4 regions of the Lysinibacillus sp. HST-98 genome follow, and region 4 is predicted to be linked to each of the others. Evidence: predicted binding sites of a transcription regulator. Region 4 holds the regulator's gene; each other region holds the start of a gene.
The links. Region 4 encodes LexA, which represses DNA repair genes until DNA is damaged. Its sites were predicted from a motif close to CGAACATATGTTCG; they were not measured.

Region 1 (4,221 bases), on a different contig from region 4:
GCATATTCCTACTGGTACGATCGTACAATGTCAAGCTGAGCGTTCACAGATTAAAAACCGTGAAAAAGCGATGACGATGTTAAAAGGGAAACTATATCAATTAGAACTTGATAAACAGCAGGCGCAATTAGATGAAATACGCGGTGAGCAAAAAGAAATAGGCTGGGGCTCCCAAATTCGTTCGTATGTCTTCCACCCATACTCGATGGTGAAGGATCATCGTACAAATGAAGAAACAGGTAATGTGGGTGCAGTAATGGATGGCGATTTAGATCCATTTATTAATGCCTATTTACGTTCAAAAATAAATTAATACCCAGATTCCCCAAGAGTGAGATGCTCTTGGGGAATTTTTGTTAAAAGGGTGGATGATAGGGTGCATCTTGACTAAGCTGTTTACGTTCACTCATGTAGTATTTATACAGCATAGAAGCGTTAAGAAATTGTTTACTAATGGATGCATATCGGATAGGTAGTTCGATTTGTTTATTATTTTTTAATGTTACAATACACCCCATTTCACTAGGTGTAATATTAATAATTGCATGAAGCCCTATCCATATATTGTGAATGGAGCTGGGTGAATAAGTTGGAAGAAAAATACAGGGATAACCATAATCAAAGGCCACGACGATTGGTAGCTTGTGTTGATTGCCGAAAAAACGTTTAGCCGATTGTTTTGCGGCTTCATAAGTTGATCCTAATGAGAGACAGGATTTTCGAAGGACATGCATCGGTTTGCGTGTAACAATCAGCTCATTATGCTTATCAATCACATGCGTGAAGACTTTGGAGTCATGCTGAATGGGTTGCAGCAAATAAGTATTGAATGACATTAAGTAGCCGTTTACAAAGTTTGTTGTCATATAGGGAGTGCCTCCTTTTTTCTAGTGATAACGGTAGTGTAAAACAGAATATGACTTTCTTAAATTCGATGAAATAGTTGAAAATCGTTCAGAAAAGAACGAAATGCTTAGAGAATTTGCTCTAAATATCAATTGATTAATAGCTAATCCAAGATATTTTCGAATCGTAAGCATTGCTTTTTAATTTCAATTTTCATATAATTTAGAAAAGGATCGAGGTGAGATCGTTGGATAAATATTATTCGTATACAGATTTTCTGAAAGCCGTTGGTCAGTCGAAAAAAGTTGATGAGGCAGAGAAATTATTAAACGAGATTTATTTAGATTTATTTTTAAATCGTATCCAGCGTATGCATCGGCAAGAGCAGCTCATGGTTCTGATTGATAGAGCACTTGATGAAAAAGATGAAAACGCATTTTATCAATACGCATCCGAACTAACTTCCTTACAGCAAACAGAAGATGAATCATATTGACCAACCCGCTCTCCATATCTATTGGAGAGTGGGATTTTTTTGATTTTGAAAATAGTTGCATTGGATGTGAGGAGTGTATGTTTTGGTTAGAAAAAGTGGTTTTGCTTATAGAATGGGGAAAGTCATTTAAAAAGTTTGAGACGCTGTTTATAAAAAAGTGAGTGCCGCTCCGATAAAGTAGAGTCCGCTCATAAAAAGAAGAGAGCCGCTCCAAAGGGAAGTGACCCTGCTCATAAAAGAAGGAGAGCCGCTCCAAAAGTACAGAGCCCGGCTCGTGAGAGAGTGTGAGCTGCACATAAAGCAAAACAGGAAATCTCATCCATCGATGAAGCTTGAAAACCTAATAAAACGGCTATTATAAGAGTAATAAGTTAAATTGACCGTATTGTTATGTAATAAAAATTTTAGAGATGAAAAAAAATTTTACAAACATTCGTTCGTTAAATGTTCGAAATTTTAATATTGCTATGCTAAAATATATGTACAAATTGGAAGGAAAGGACGGGGACATGAGTGCAAACATTTGATTTACAAGCGCCATATCAGCCTAACGGGGATCAGCCACAGGCCATTGCGGAATTAGTGGAGGGTGTGAAAGCAGGCAAACGTCATCAAACATTGCTTGGTGCTACTGGAACAGGTAAGACGTTTACCATTTCGAATGTCATCCAGCAAGTCAAAAAACCAACACTAATCATGGCACACAATAAAACACTAGCTGGCCAGTTGTATAGTGAATTCAAAGAATTCTTCCCGAATAACGCCGTTGAATATTTTGTCAGCTACTATGATTACTACCAACCAGAAGCTTATGTACCGCAGACAGATACCTATATAGAAAAAGACTCTAGCATTAACGATGAAATTGATAAGCTGCGTCACTCTGCTACTTCTGCATTGTTTGAGCGTGAGGATGTCATTATTATTGCATCTGTGTCCTGCATTTATGGTTTAGGTTCTCCCGAAGAATATCGAGAAATGGTTGTTTCCATTCGTACAGGTATGGAAATTGAACGTAATCAGCTTTTACGCAAGCTTGTGGACGTTCAGTATGAGCGAAATGATGTTAGTTTTACTCGCGGAACATTTCGGGTACGTGGAGATGTAGTGGAAATCTTCCCAGCCTCTCGTGATGAGCATTGTATTCGTGTGGAATTTTTTGGTGATGAAATCGATCGCATTCGTGAGGTAGATGCACTAACGGGAGAGATTTTATCGGATAGAGAGCATGTTGCTATTTTCCCAGCATCCCACTTCGTTACACGAGAAGAGAAAATGCGTAAAGCGATTGAAAATATAGAAAAAGAATTAGAGGAACGACTTGCATTATTACGTGCAGAAGATAAATTACTAGAGGCACAACGTTTAGAACAACGTACACGTTATGACTTAGAGATGATGCGTGAAATGGGCTTTTGCTCTGGGATTGAAAACTATTCACGTCATTTAACATTGCGTGAAGCAGGTGCTACTCCATATACGTTGCTAGATTACTTCCCAGAAGATTTTTTACTTGTGGTTGATGAAAGTCACGTAACTCTTCCACAGGTTCGAGGAATGTACAATGGTGACCAAGCGCGTAAAGGTGTGCTCGTAGAACACGGCTTCCGCTTGCCATCAGCACTTGATAACCGTCCTTTGCGTTTTGAAGAGTATGAAAACCGTGTACATCAAGCAATTTATGTATCAGCCACACCTGGTCCATATGAGCTGGAGCATACACCAGAAATGGTAGAGCAAATTATCCGACCAACTGGATTATTAGATCCATTAATCGACGTACGTCCTATTGAAGGGCAAATCGATAATTTAATTGATGAAATACAAGATCGAATTGCGCGTGATGAGCGAGTTTTAGTGACAACGCTAACGAAGAAAATGTCCGAGGATTTATCGGCCTACTTGAAGGAAATGGGCTTAAAAGTAGAATACCTACATTCAGAAATTAAGACACTAGAGCGTATTGAAATTATCCGTGAGCTACGCAAAGGAACGTATGATGTGCTAATTGGTATTAATTTATTGCGTGAAGGTCTTGATATTCCTGAGGTGTCCCTTGTGGCGATTCTAGATGCTGATAAAGAAGGATTTTTACGTTCAGAGCGTTCTTTGATTCAAACTATTGGTCGTGCTGCTCGTAATGCGAATGGTCATGTCATTATGTATGCAGACCATGTAACAGACTCGATGAAAAAGGCGATTGATGAAACGAAACGTCGTCGTGCTTTACAAATGGCTTATAACGAGGAGCATGGTATAACACCTCAAACGATCATTAAGAAAATCCCAGATGTGATTCGTGCAACACAAGTAGCAGAAGAAGAGGAATCCTATGTAACAAAGGCAACAAAAGGCAAAAAGCTGACAAAGGCGGAAAGAGAACAGCTTGTGGCTTCTCTAGAAGTCGAAATGAAGGAAGCAGCAAAAGCGCTTGATTTTGAACGTGCGGCTGAGTTACGAGATACAATATTTGAATTGAAGGTAGAAGGGTGAATGACTTGTGAAAAATACTGAAATCGTCGTGCAAGGTGCACGTGCTCATAATTTAAAAAATATTAATGTCACAATTCCGCGTGACCAATTAGTCGTTTTAACAGGATTATCGGGCTCTGGAAAGTCTTCTCTAGCATTTGACACAATTTATGCGGAGGGCCAGCGTCGTTACGTTGAGTCCCTTTCCGCGTATGCCCGTCAATTTCTTGGACAAATGGATAAGCCAGATGTCGATGCGATAGAAGGTTTATCCCCTGCTATTTCCATTGACCAAAAAACAACAAGTCGTAACCCACGATCTACTGTTGGTACGGTAACGGAAATTTATGATTATCTACGTTTACTTTATGCCCGCATTGGTAAACCAATCTGTCCAAATCATGGTA
Region 2 (4,221 bases), on a different contig from region 4:
TTGAATATGGTAAAGATACGTTAACAATGCATCATGATGCAATTAAGCCTGGTCAAAAAGTTTTAATCTGTGATGATTTACTAGCAACTGGTGGAACAGTTGAAGCAACAGTGCGTTTAGTGGAACAATTAGGTGGTCAGGTAGTAGGCTGTGCATTCCTAATTGAACTTTTAGAATTAAATGGTCGCGAAAAGCTTGGCGATTTAAATATTAAAACACTTATTCAATATTAAAAGCATTGAAAAAGCGCCCTACACTGTAGGCGCTTTTTTTATACTTCGTCATAGGCTTGAATAATTTTTTGCATTGTTCGCAATGTATCGTAGAAATCTGCGTATTTTTCGGTTCCAATATCCTCGATAATTCTATCTTGAATGCCTTGCCAAATAGGTGCGGCTTCATGCAACTTTTCTAATCCTTTTTCAGTGAGCGTAATTTTTTTTGTGCGAGCATCCTTTGTATCTCGTTTTAATTCAACATAGCCATGTTGCTTTAATAGATTAATATTACGTGTTACAGTGGTTTGATCGAGTTGTAAAATTTCACCTAAACGGCTGATTGAGACAGCTTGTTGAAGGTCGATATGTGCAAGCATCGAATATTGTGTAACTTTTAAACCTGTAGGCTGTAGCAGCTTATCATATAATTGTGTGACAACCCTTGTTTTTTTTCTAAGGTTTGCACAAACACAAATTTGTGTATAATCAATATTTTTAAGTTGATTCTTCATCGACAGTACTCCTTTAAGGGGATTCTACTCATTATAAGTATACACCCAATAACTAGAATTTCCTTCTTGACAGCTTTATGAACGATTACTATGATTATACATGTATATACATATAAATGAAATAAGCAGACTAAAACATGTATATACATGTTTTATAGTCTATCAAAGAAAAGAAGGTGTTGAGGTGAAGCGTGTTCATTATAGTTGGTTTATTTTAATCGTCACATTTTTCTCGATAATTGTCGCAGGAATTACAATGTCATCATCTGGCGTGTTTATCGATCCTCTTGAAAAAGAATTTCACTGGGATCGTTCAACCATTGCTTTAGCTTTTGCTGTAAGTTTGTTTTTATATGGCATATCTGGACCATTTATGGCTGCGTTGCTTGAAGTCATAGGCCTAAAGAAAATGATGCTAGGTGCTATGGCAACTTTAGTATTAGGAATGACTTTAACATTTTTGATGAGTGAATCCTGGCAGCTAATCATTATTTGGGGGGGCATTATTGGTCTTGGAGCAAGTCTCTTTTTAACTGTCCTTAGCCCATATGTGGCGAATCATTGGTTTGTAAAACGCAGAGGATTAGCGGTTGGTATTTTAACGGCAAGTACAGCCACGGGTCAGTTAATTTTATTACCAGTTCTAGCTATCATTATTGAACACTATTCTTGGCGATGGGCTATCACATTAATGCTACTCCTTAGTATCATAATGTTTTTCATGATTGCGCTTTTTATAAAAAATAGACCTCAGGATATGGGGTTAACTCCTTATGGACAAGAGGAGGCTATAGAGGAACAACCAATACAGCAAAAGAAGAATCCAATAGCGATGGCTTTTAAAGGTTTACTTGAGGCGATTAAGGTTAAAGCATTTTGGCTCTTAGCAGGTAGCTTTTTTATTTGTGGGCTATCGACAAGCGGATTAATTGGTACTCATTTTGTTTCTTATTGTATTAGCTTTGGCGTTCCTTTAGTCACTGCCGCATCATTTCTTTCTTTTATGGGCATTTTTAATTTATTAGGTACAACTGCGTCTGGCTGGTTATCTGATCGCTTCGATAATCGGTGGTTATTGTTTTGGTATTACCTGTTAAGAGGCGCATCTCTATTATTGCTCCCTTATGCACTCGCACAAGGATCATTTGTTTTATTAACGATTTTCACGATTTTTTACGGACTAGATTGGATTGCTACAGTGCCGCCAACCATCAGTATGACACGACAAATTTTTGGTACGCAAAAAAGCAGTATTATCTACGGCTGGATATTTGCTTCACATCAAGCAGGAGCAGCGGTTGCTGCGTATGGTGGCGGGTTAATTTATAAATTTTTTAATTCTTATACATGGGCTTTTTTCCTTGCAGGAATGTTTTGTGCAATGGCCAGCTTATTCGTTATCATTGTTAAAAAACAAACACCTCAGCAAGCATAAACAAATATAAGTTGAACCTTCGTAAGATGAGGTTCAACTTTTTTAATAAAGAATCTTTTGACATAACACAAACAAAAGTTTATAATATAAACAAATATAATAAAAGGTGATGCTATGAATGAAAGAGAACAGGCGGTGCTTGCTTTAATTCGCCAGAATCCGTTTATGTCTCAGCAAGAAATGGCAGATGCAATGAATCTGTCGCGTCCTGTGCTTGCTAATTTAGTGTCTAGTTTAACGAAGCAAGGAAAAATTGTAGGTCGTGCTTATATATTACCCGAAGAAAATGAAATTATTTGCATCGGTGGAGCTAATTTAGACCGAAAATTCCATGTCAAGGGCAATGTTCAATTTGGAACATCTAACCCTGCCAGTTCTTCCTTTAGTGTAGGTGGCGTTGGTCGAAATATTGCTGAAAACTTAGGCAGATTAAACCACCAAGTGACGTTACTGACAACGGCAGGTAAGGATGCTGATTGGCAAGTGATCCAAGAGGCTTCGGAATCCTTTATGAATCTACGTTATGTAGAGCAGCTTGCAGATGCTACTACAGGCTCTTATACTGCCATCATGGATGAACAAGGTGAGCTAGCACTAGCTGTAGCAAATATGGAGGTTTACGACCTTCTGTTACCTAGCTTGTTGAAAAAACATGAAACAATGCTTGTAAACGCGGGCTGTTTTATTTTGGATTTAAACTGCCCAAAAGAAACCGTAGCGTATATTCAGCAAGTAGCCATTGCTCGTGATATTCCACTTGTCATTGTGCCAGTATCTTCGCCCAAAATGAATCGACTACCTGAAACATTACAAGGCGTAACTTGGTTTATTTGTAACACAGATGAAGCAGAAACGATTGTTGGACATAAAATTGAAAACGCTACCCATTATGAAAAAGCTTTACAACAGCTCCTACAATTAGGTGCGGAGCATGTCATTATCACGGCTGGCAGCAAGGGCGTTTATGCAGCGTCTACAACGATTGCCCCTCGTCATTTTGCCGCTAAAGTAATTGACAAAATTGAAGATGTGACAGGAGCAGGAGATGCCTTTGTCAGCGCTGTCATACACAGTTGGCTGACTGGACAATCTTTTGAGACATGTATTGATGCTGGATTAACCAATGCAAAAAATACATTGGCATCTCCTTATACAGTAAGACCTGAATTATCAGTAGATTTGTTGAAAAATGAAATGGAGGAATAACAACATGAAAGATTTCATCGTATTATCAGAAGAAGTAAAAGCAGGACAAGCAAAAGGTCTACCAATCGTTGCATTAGAATCAACAATTATTTCACACGGTATGCCATACCCACAAAACGTGCAAACTGCGCGTGAAGTTGAGCAAATTATTCGCGATAATGGTGCAGTCCCAGCAACAATTGCATTAATTGATGGAAAAATTAAAATAGGTCTATCAGATGAAGAGCTTGAAATGTTCGGTAATGCTCAAGGTGTTGCAAAAGCTTCACGTCGTGACTTAGGCTACTTACTAGCAACGAAAAAATTAGGTGCTACAACAGTTGCAGCGACAATGATCTGTGCAGAGCTTGCTGGTATTGAAATCTTTGTTACAGGTGGTATTGGTGGTGTACACCGTGGTGCGGAAACAACAATGGATGTCTCTGCTGATTTAGAAGAATTAGCACAAACAAATGTTGCCGTTATCTGTGCGGGTGCAAAATCTATTTTAGACATCGGTCTTACATTAGAATATCTTGAAACAAAAGGTGTGCCAGTGGTTGGTTATGGTACGGATGAATTACCTGCATTCTACACACGTCAAAGTGGATTTGATGTAAACTTCCAATTAGATACGCCAGAAGAAATTGCAGCAATGCTATCTGCGAAATGGCAATTAGGCTTAAAAGGTGGCGCTGTCATCGCAAATCCAATTCCTGAGGCGGAAGCATTAGAGCATGCATTTATTACAAACATTATTGAAAAAGCTTTAGTTGAAGCAGAAGAGAATGGCATTCAAGGTAAAAACGTTACACCATTCTTACTTGGCAAAGTTAAAGAATTAACAGAAGGTAAAAGTCTTGATGCTAAC
Region 3 (4,221 bases), 100 kb from region 4:
ATTTCCGCAGGTACTGTTGAAGCAGATGGTGCGACAACATCTTATACGTTAACAGGTACGGATACAATGAAACTGAAAATCGAAGTATCAGGCCCAACATTTGTTGGTATTCGCAATCAACAGCAACAAGAAATATTAACAGATACACGCGTCTACAATGCTGGGGAAGTAGTTGAATTTGACGCTTCAACACAAAACTATGTTCGTATTCGTCTCGGTAATTCAACGCAAGCTAAAATCTATATTAATGACGAACTTTTAACGTATGCACAACAAATTGTAACGCAAAATATCGTCATCAATTTCAATAAAGAACAGTAGTCATCACATGATGACTACTTTCTTTCATCATGAAAGGTGTTAGAAAAATGAACATTCCAAATAAAATTACCATCTCTCGAATCTTGCTTATTCCATTCTTTGTCATTGTTATGATGTTTGATTTTGGCTGGGGAACATTATCACTTTTTGGTGCAGAGATGCCAATTCATCATTTTATAGGTGCACTTATTTTTATCTTTGCTTCAACAACCGATTGGGTGGATGGTTATTACGCACGTAAGTATAATCTTGTAACGACATTTGGGAAATTTTTAGATCCCTTAGCTGACAAGTTACTTGTCTCAGCAGCCTTTATTTTAATGGTCGAGCTTAAGATGGCACCTGCTTGGGTAATTATCATTATTATTAGTCGTGAATTTGCTGTAACGGGTTTACGTTTGATTTTGGCAGGTGGAGGAGAAGTCGTAGCTGCCAATCAGCTTGGTAAAATTAAAACTTGGGCACAAATTGTAGCGATTGCTGCTGCTCTTTTACACAATACAATCTTTACATTGGTTGGTATTCCATTTGATACAATCATGCTCTATGTTGCATTGTTCTTTACACTTTGGTCAGGGTGGGATTATTTCTATCTAAATCGACGTGTATTACTTGAGTCTAAATAAGAAAGGTCTTGGGGTTCATGAATGCTGAAATTCTTGCGGTTGGCTCAGAACTATTATTAGGTCAAATTACAAATACAAATGCGAGATTTATCTCAAGCCAGCTATCCGAGCTTGGCATCAACGTTTTTTATCATACCGTAGTAGGCGATAATGCAAAGCGATTAGAACAAGCTATCGAAGTGGCAGAGTCTCGTGCAGATCTCATTATTTTTTCGGGAGGACTTGGTCCAACAAAAGATGATTTAACGAAGGAAACGATTGCACGTCATCTTGGTGTTTCTCTTGAGTTTGATGAAGTAGCATTGACGTATATTGAGCAATTTTTTGCTAAACGAGGACGTCCAATGACGGAAAATAACCGTAAACAGGCATTAATTTTAGCTGGGAGTGAAGTATTAGCTAATCACCATGGAATGGCTCCAGGTATGATCTTCACAAAAAATGATCGCACTTATATGTTATTACCAGGACCTCCAAAAGAGTTAGAACCAATGTTTCAATTTGAGGCTAAACCTAAACTTGCTGCGATGCTTAATGATGGAGGGATCATTGCATCACATGTTATGCGATTTTATGGAATTGGTGAGGCCGAGCTTGAAGTACAAGTTCAAAATATTTTAGATGCACAAACCAATCCAACAGTTGCTCCACTTGCTTCTGATGGTGAGGTAACATTACGCGTAACAGCTAAAGCAGCAACAGAGCAGCAAGCTAGGCAGCTTATTAAGGCAAAGGTTGCAGAAATCCAAGCCCTTGTTGGTGATTATCAATATGGTATAGATGATGATTCCCTTGCCTCAAAAACGGTAGAAATGCTACTGGATAATGAGCTAACAATTGCGGCTGCAGAAAGTTTAACTGCTGGTTTATTTCAATCTGAGCTTGCGGAAATTCCTGGGGTAGGCAATGCGCTTATAGGAGGCGTTGTTACCTATGCAGCAGATGCGAAAGTAAAACAGCTAGGCATTTCACAAGAATTAATTGATACACATGGTGTTGTGAGTGCTGAATGTGCAGCGGCAATGGCAAGTGCTGTTCGTGAGAAATTTGCTACAAATATTGGGATTGGCCTTACAGGAGAAGCAGGTCCCACTGCGCATGATCATCAGCCAGTAGGTACGGTTTGGATTGGTATTGCCATAAATGATGAGGAGCCGCTTACATATTTACTTCATTTATCAGGCATGCGTAATACGAATCGACTTCGTGCGGTGAAATTTACATGCCATTATTTAATGCAGCTTTTAGAAGAACGTGGCTACACAAAACGTTATTAAAATAGAGTAAAACATAGGAATTTGGGTAGAGGAAAACTATCCAAATTTTTATTTTGAAGAAAAAACGAATAAATGTTCGCTTTTTTCTTGCGCGTTTTCTCAAAAACAAGTATAGTAGAGATAGATAAAAACAGTGAACAGTTTTCGAAGGAGGAAAATGAATGAGTGATCGTAAAGCAGCCTTAGAACAGGCTCTAAAACAAATTGAGAAGAATTTTGGTAAAGGTTCCATCATGAAACTTGGTGAAAAAACCGATTTAGAAATTGCAACATCTTCAAGTGGGTCACTAGCACTTGATGCTGCATTAGGAGTGGGTGGATATCCACGTGGACGTATTATTGAAGTATACGGTCCCGAATCGTCTGGTAAAACAACAGTTGCTCTACATGCCATTGCTGAAGTACAGGCATCAGGTGGACAAGCAGCATTTATCGATGCGGAGCATGCATTAGATCCAATCTATGCTCAAAAATTAGGTGTGAATATTGATGAGCTATTATTATCACAGCCCGACACAGGTGAGCAAGCACTTGAAATTGCAGAAGCATTAGTGCGTAGTGGAGCTATTGATATTATTGTTATTGACTCGGTTGCTGCCTTAGTGCCAAAAGCTGAAATTGAAGGGGATATGGGTGACTCTCATGTCGGCTTACAAGCTCGTCTAATGTCTCAAGCTTTACGTAAACTTTCAGGTGCGATTAATAAATCAAAAACGATTGCTATTTTCATTAACCAAATTCGTGAAAAAATTGGTGTCATGTTTGGTAATCCAGAAACAACACCAGGTGGACGTGCGCTTAAATTCTACAGCTCTGTCCGTTTAGAAGTGCGTCGCGCAGAAGCTATTAAGCAAGGTAATGATATTGTTGGTAACCGTACTAAAATTAAAATTGTAAAAAATAAAGTAGCACCACCATTCCGTACAGCTGAAGTAGATATTATGTATGGAGAAGGGATTTCTAAAGAAGGCGAGACAGTCGATTTAGGCGTGGAATTAGACATTGTGCAAAAAAGCGGTTCTTGGTATGCATATGGCGATGAGCGCTTAGGTCAAGGACGAGAAAATGCTAAACAGTATTTAAAAGAAAATACTGCTGTCCTAGAAGACATAGCAAATAAAATCCGAGCTTCTTATGGTATTGCGGCTTCTTCTTATACAATTGCTGCCCATGATGATGAAGAAGAGATGGATGAAGAATTAATGTTACTTCTGGAAGAAGAATAATTAATGATTGCATTGTTCCCACTTTATTGAGGGGGCAATGCATTTTTTTGTCTATATTCTTAAATTTTTACACATAATAAGAGAGAGGCTATGTGTTTATTTCTTATGTACTGTTTTTTTATTAATTGTATTGAACATGAAAAAGTTTCTAGTGAAATAGTAATAGGGAAAAAATTCACTGAATGGATAGGACTTACTTTTTTTGGCTTAGATGGCGAACAGACGCCTGACTATCCTTGACAGAGCTTGAGGCTAGCTATACAATTAAATATGTATAATTTCTGAATTATGACTTTAAATAGGCAGTACATTTTATCCTCATTTAGCAAATGTTTTATAGTGAAATATCCTTTAAAATGGATGTCTAAACGCCTACTGGATGAAGATAATGCCTTTGGCCAATGAAACGGGTTTTGCATAAATTCTCCCAAAATCTGGTGCATTTTAGCTAAGGCGACATAGATGTATGCGCCGACTGAAACTGTAATACCCAAATAGCAAGAGGAGGTGTTCATATGGATGGAATTACTATCATCTCCGCTTTGCTTGGACTCATCGTTGGTGCCGCTGTTAGCTATATCTACATGAAAAAAGTGAATGACTCAAAAATCACTGGTGCTAAACATGTCGCTGAAACAATCGTTGAAGAAGGAAAACGAGAAGCGGAGGCAATGAAGAAAGAAGCACTACTTGAAGCCAAAGATGAAACTCACAAATTTCGTACTGAAGCTGAAAATGACATTCGTGAACGTCGTTTAGAACTTCAAAAAC
Region 4 (4,221 bases):
CATGCTACAATATCTGAAAAATAGCCAAAATCCAACGCTAGCAAAAAAATATAAACTTCGCCCTGGAAGTGGACTCTCTGCTAATCAAATTGGCGTAAATAAACGCATGTTTGCTGTACTCTTTGATGACCAAGAAATGATGCTGATTAACCCTAAAATAATCAGTCATTCCCTTAATATGATTTATCTTCCGGAGGGAGAAGGCTGTCTATCTGTAAATCGACCTGTCCCTGGTTTTGTACCGAGATATGAGAGAATTAAAGTCAAAGCTTACGACATCGATGGACATGAAAGCATTGTACAGTTACAGGGCTATGGGGCCATCGTTGTACAGCATGAAATCGATCATTTAAATGGCATCATGTTTTATGACCGAATAAATAAAGAGCACCCTTTCCAACTGCCTAATCATGTTATTATCGAAAGCTTTTCTTCCATTCAGTAGTTTTTTACAGAAAAAAATTAGCAGGAATATTACTTTCCTGCTAATCTTTCTTGGTGCTCTTGGAAACGACGATGTACAGTCGCCTTACTTACCTCAAAGCCTAACCCTCTAAGCGTTATAGAAATTTCTTCAAAGGTAAATCCACGTTTGCGTAGCTTCACAATTTCCTCTACAGGTAGATCTTTTCGCTCCTGCCCCTGAGGATTACCTCGGTTCGATAAATTATTTTCTGGACGATAACCATTTTCTACAGCACGTCGCATACCTCGTCGAATTTTAGCATTATGGATTCTACGCTGATATTCCTCTACGATTGCTAAAATTTCAAGCAGCATCGTATCCATTTCATTTAATTGGACTGGGCCTGCATCACGCATAGAAAAAACATCAGTTGCTGACTTTTGTAATAAATGTAATACAGCCATCCTTGCATTGCCTCGTCCTAAACGAGTTTCATCTTGGACAAAAAGAGCATTAATGTTCTTGTCTTTTATAAAATCAAGCATTTCTAGTAAGCCTTCACGTTCTACATCATAGCCACTATGTTGATCTTTAAACACGCCCTTCACCGCATAGCCTTGCTCTTTAGCATAGCGCAGCAACTCTTCCTGCTGGCGCTCTAATGAGGAGCTTTGTGTTTCTTTTTCAGTGCTTACGCGACAATAGACAACAGCCGATAGTTGATTATTTATCATTGTTCATTTCTCGCAATTTCGATAGTATTGATGGGACTGGCTTGATCACTCACAACAGGAATAACTAGAGATTTTCCCGCTACAATTTTAATATCTGCTAGTTCATTTTCAGTTTTTACAAGCTTTATCCAATCATCAGTACTCATTTTACCACGATATTGCTCGGCTAACGACCACAAGCTATCCCCATGTTCAATTTCAATTTCTGCGTAACTAACTTTTCCTGGATCTGTAATGTAAAGGTATGCTGCAAATAATAAACAAGCTCCTATTAAAATTGAGATATGTGTGTTTTTCTTAAACCATGTCATAATCATTACCCCTTTTTAAGAATGTTTGTTCGGAATGTATGTTCCCATAATAAAGCGAACAAACGTTTTTGTCAAACACTTTTCGAACCTATGTTTGCATACGTGTTCGCATTCTGTTATACTATCAAATAAGAAGATGATTTTAGAAAAAAAGAGGTGAGCACTCATGAAAAAAGTTTCGAAAAGACAAGAGGACATTTTAGCTTTCATTAAGGAAGAGGTACGAGCTAAAGGATATCCACCATCAGTACGCGAAATTGGTGAAGCAGTTGGACTTGCTTCCAGTTCAACTGTTCATGGACATTTAGCTCGATTAGAACAAAAAGGCTTTATTCGTCGAGATCCAACAAAGCCACGTGCAATTGAAATTTTAGAGCCTGAAGAATCCATCCAAAAGCAACAGGTGATCCATGTTCCACTTGTCGGGAAGGTTACAGCTGGTTCTCCAATTACAGCAATTGAAAACATTGAAGAATACTTCCCATTACCCGATACGTACGGCACAAGTGAAGATCAATTGTTCATGCTAGAAATTATGGGAGAATCAATGATTGAAGCTGGGATTTTAGATGGAGATTTAGTCATTGTAAAACAAAAGGCAACAGCTAATAATGGGGATATTGTTGTAGCTATGACAGCTGAAGATGAAGCAACTGTAAAACGTTTCTTTAAAGAGAAAAACCATTTCCGTTTACAGCCTGAAAATTCTTCTATGGAACCTATTATTGTGGATCAAGTTTCTATTTTAGGACAAGTTGTAGGTCTTTACAGACGTGTACATTAACGATTAAAGCAGGTTTTGAGGATTATGTTCCTTTTAAGAGCATGTATCCTCTTTTTTACGCAAAAAAAGAATCCACATCCGATTGGATTCTTTGTACAATGCCTCTTCTAAGCTTCCTTCTTAAATTTTATGCTCGCTTCCACAAAGGCTGAAAATAGCTTTTGGGCACTCTCATCTCCTGCTATGGCTAGTTCCTCAGGATGCCACTGAACAGCCAAGCAAAATGGCATCTCCTCATGAACTACCGCTTCGATAATACCGTCGCTGGATTTTGCTGCTACTTTTAATTTTTCTGCTAACACATTCACCGCTTGATGATGAAATGAATTCACTGCTATCTTCTCTTGTTCAACGATAGTCGCTAATAGATTGTCAGCAATAATCTGTACAGAATGGGTAGCTACAGCTCGACCTGATTGTTGCATATGTTGAAGTAATTTAGTGCTAAAATGATCACTATCAATATCCTGATATAAGGTACCACCTAAAGCAACATTTAGCATTTGAATTCCTCGACAGATCCCGAAAATAGGCATCTTCCGTTGGAATGCGGCTTCAATTAATGCTAACTCGACCGTATCTCGCGCGGGGTGAATTTTCCCAAGCTTTAATGAAGGCTCAGCCCCGAATAGAAATGGGTGCACATCATAACCACCAGATAATAATAAACCGTCTGTAAGGGCTAAAATCTGTGCTGCCTCTTCTTCTACCCCAATTGGAATAATCAATGGAATTCCACCAGCTTCAATGATGCTTTTGCTGTAAGCCACATTTAATCGAGAGGATAAATCATCCTCAACAAAGGCTGTAATACCAATAATCGGTTTCACTTGCTTCCCTCCATATTCCTGAAAATTGAACAATTACCAAAAGCCTAGATACCAATTGATTAATCGATCGCCATAGAAATAAACAATAACTGCGGCCAATGCAATAGATGGCCCAAACGGAATGGGTGTTTTTCTCCCCTGTTTGTTTTTCGATAACATGGTAATCCCGACAATCATACCAATCACTGCAGCTAAAAATAGCGTTAACAGTGTATCAATCGTACCCAGAACGAGACCAATTAAAAAGAATAATTTAATATCGCCTCCACCCATGCCACCGTTCGATAGCACAGCAATGATATATAATATGCCAAAACCAACCACAGCACCCACAAGAGAGTCCCACCACGGTGTTAATGGTGACAGCACTCGTCCAATAGCTAGCAAAGGTAAAAAGAATACTAACACCTTATCTGGAATTAGCATATAGGCTAAATCTGATACAACGATAATAACTAATAAGGAGATAAAAAAGAGGGCTACTATCAATTCTATGCCCCAGCCTAACTGCCCATAAGCAAAGGCAAATAATACACCTGTCATTAATTCTATGACTGGGTAAACCCAAGAAATTTTATTGCCACAACCACGACATTTTCCTCCTAACAATACATAAGACAAAACTGGTACTAAATCAAGCGCCGTCAGTCGTCTCTGACATTTTGGACAATGTGAAGGAGGATGTACAATCGACTCCTTCTGTGGTACACGTAAGCCAACTACATTATAAAAAGAGCCAAAGACAAGTCCAAATAAAAAAATAAAGATCGTATAAGCCATTTCCAATTTTATGTCCTCCTAAACCAATAGGCGCCCATACAAATGCAGTATGGTGCGCCTATCAATAAAGTTATTGTTGTTCTTCGTAATAGAACGTTGTCACTTGCACTGTTGCCTTTAACGTAAGATCTGCATCTTTCTCAAGCTGTGCCTGCTCTCCAGGCAATTTAAATTCAATCTTATCGGTTTTCATGACACGCTCTAATTGTTCAACCTCCTGTAAAAAGCTTTCAAGAGAATTAAAATCAAGCGCACCCACCTCTAATATAAAAGTAACAAGCTTTAAATTAGTTGGTAAAGAGTCCTCCGAAAGAGAGGCAATCGGTGTAATACTCTCCTTGTTCTCCTGATCACCATTGACCTCTGCTTCAGCCTG

Region 1: uvrB (excinuclease ABC subunit UvrB) is a predicted target of LexA. The motif match lies at 1,769-1,782, and genes of this name have one in related genera.
Region 2: JIN86_RS03735 (carbohydrate kinase) is a predicted target of LexA. The motif match lies at 2,234-2,247, and genes of this name have one in related genera.
Region 3: recA (recombinase RecA) is a predicted target of LexA. The motif match lies at 2,290-2,303, and genes of this name have one in related genera.

What each region holds. Positions count from the first base shown of each region.
Region 1 is NZ_JAENHX010000004.1:57,312-61,532, reverse strand. Features, by position in the region: one part of gene prfB (peptide chain release factor 2) at 1-313, shown strand, start outside; gene JIN86_RS11250 (competence protein ComK) at 357-866, opposite strand; gene JIN86_RS11245 (IDEAL domain-containing protein) at 1,094-1,342, shown strand; gene uvrB (excinuclease ABC subunit UvrB) at 1,856-3,835, shown strand; gene uvrA (excinuclease ABC subunit UvrA) at 3,843-4,221, shown strand, end outside.
Region 2 is NZ_JAENHX010000001.1:739,495-743,715, reverse strand. Features, by position in the region: gene JIN86_RS03750 (adenine phosphoribosyltransferase) at 1-233, shown strand, start outside; gene JIN86_RS03745 (MarR family winged helix-turn-helix transcriptional regulator) at 272-730, opposite strand; gene JIN86_RS03740 (MFS transporter) at 915-2,165, shown strand; gene JIN86_RS03735 (carbohydrate kinase) at 2,280-3,371, shown strand; gene JIN86_RS03730 (pseudouridine-5'-phosphate glycosidase) at 3,376-4,221, shown strand, end outside.
Region 3 is NZ_JAENHX010000002.1:459,273-463,493, reverse strand. Features, by position in the region: gene JIN86_RS07940 (helix-turn-helix domain-containing protein) at 1-321, shown strand, start outside; gene pgsA (CDP-diacylglycerol--glycerol-3-phosphate 3-phosphatidyltransferase) at 369-947, shown strand; gene JIN86_RS07930 (competence/damage-inducible protein A) at 965-2,224, shown strand; gene recA (recombinase RecA) at 2,386-3,450, shown strand; gene rny (ribonuclease Y) at 3,966-4,221, shown strand, end outside.
Region 4 is NZ_JAENHX010000002.1:358,441-362,661, forward strand. Features, by position in the region: gene def (peptide deformylase) at 1-445, shown strand, start outside; gene JIN86_RS07450 (YneB family resolvase-like protein) at 475-1,140, opposite strand; gene yneA (cell division suppressor protein YneA) at 1,137-1,451, opposite strand; gene lexA (transcriptional repressor LexA) at 1,618-2,235, shown strand; gene JIN86_RS07465 (gamma-glutamyl-gamma-aminobutyrate hydrolase family protein) at 2,343-3,065, opposite strand; gene JIN86_RS07470 (prepilin peptidase) at 3,099-3,851, opposite strand; gene JIN86_RS07475 (hypothetical protein) at 3,916-4,221, opposite strand, start outside.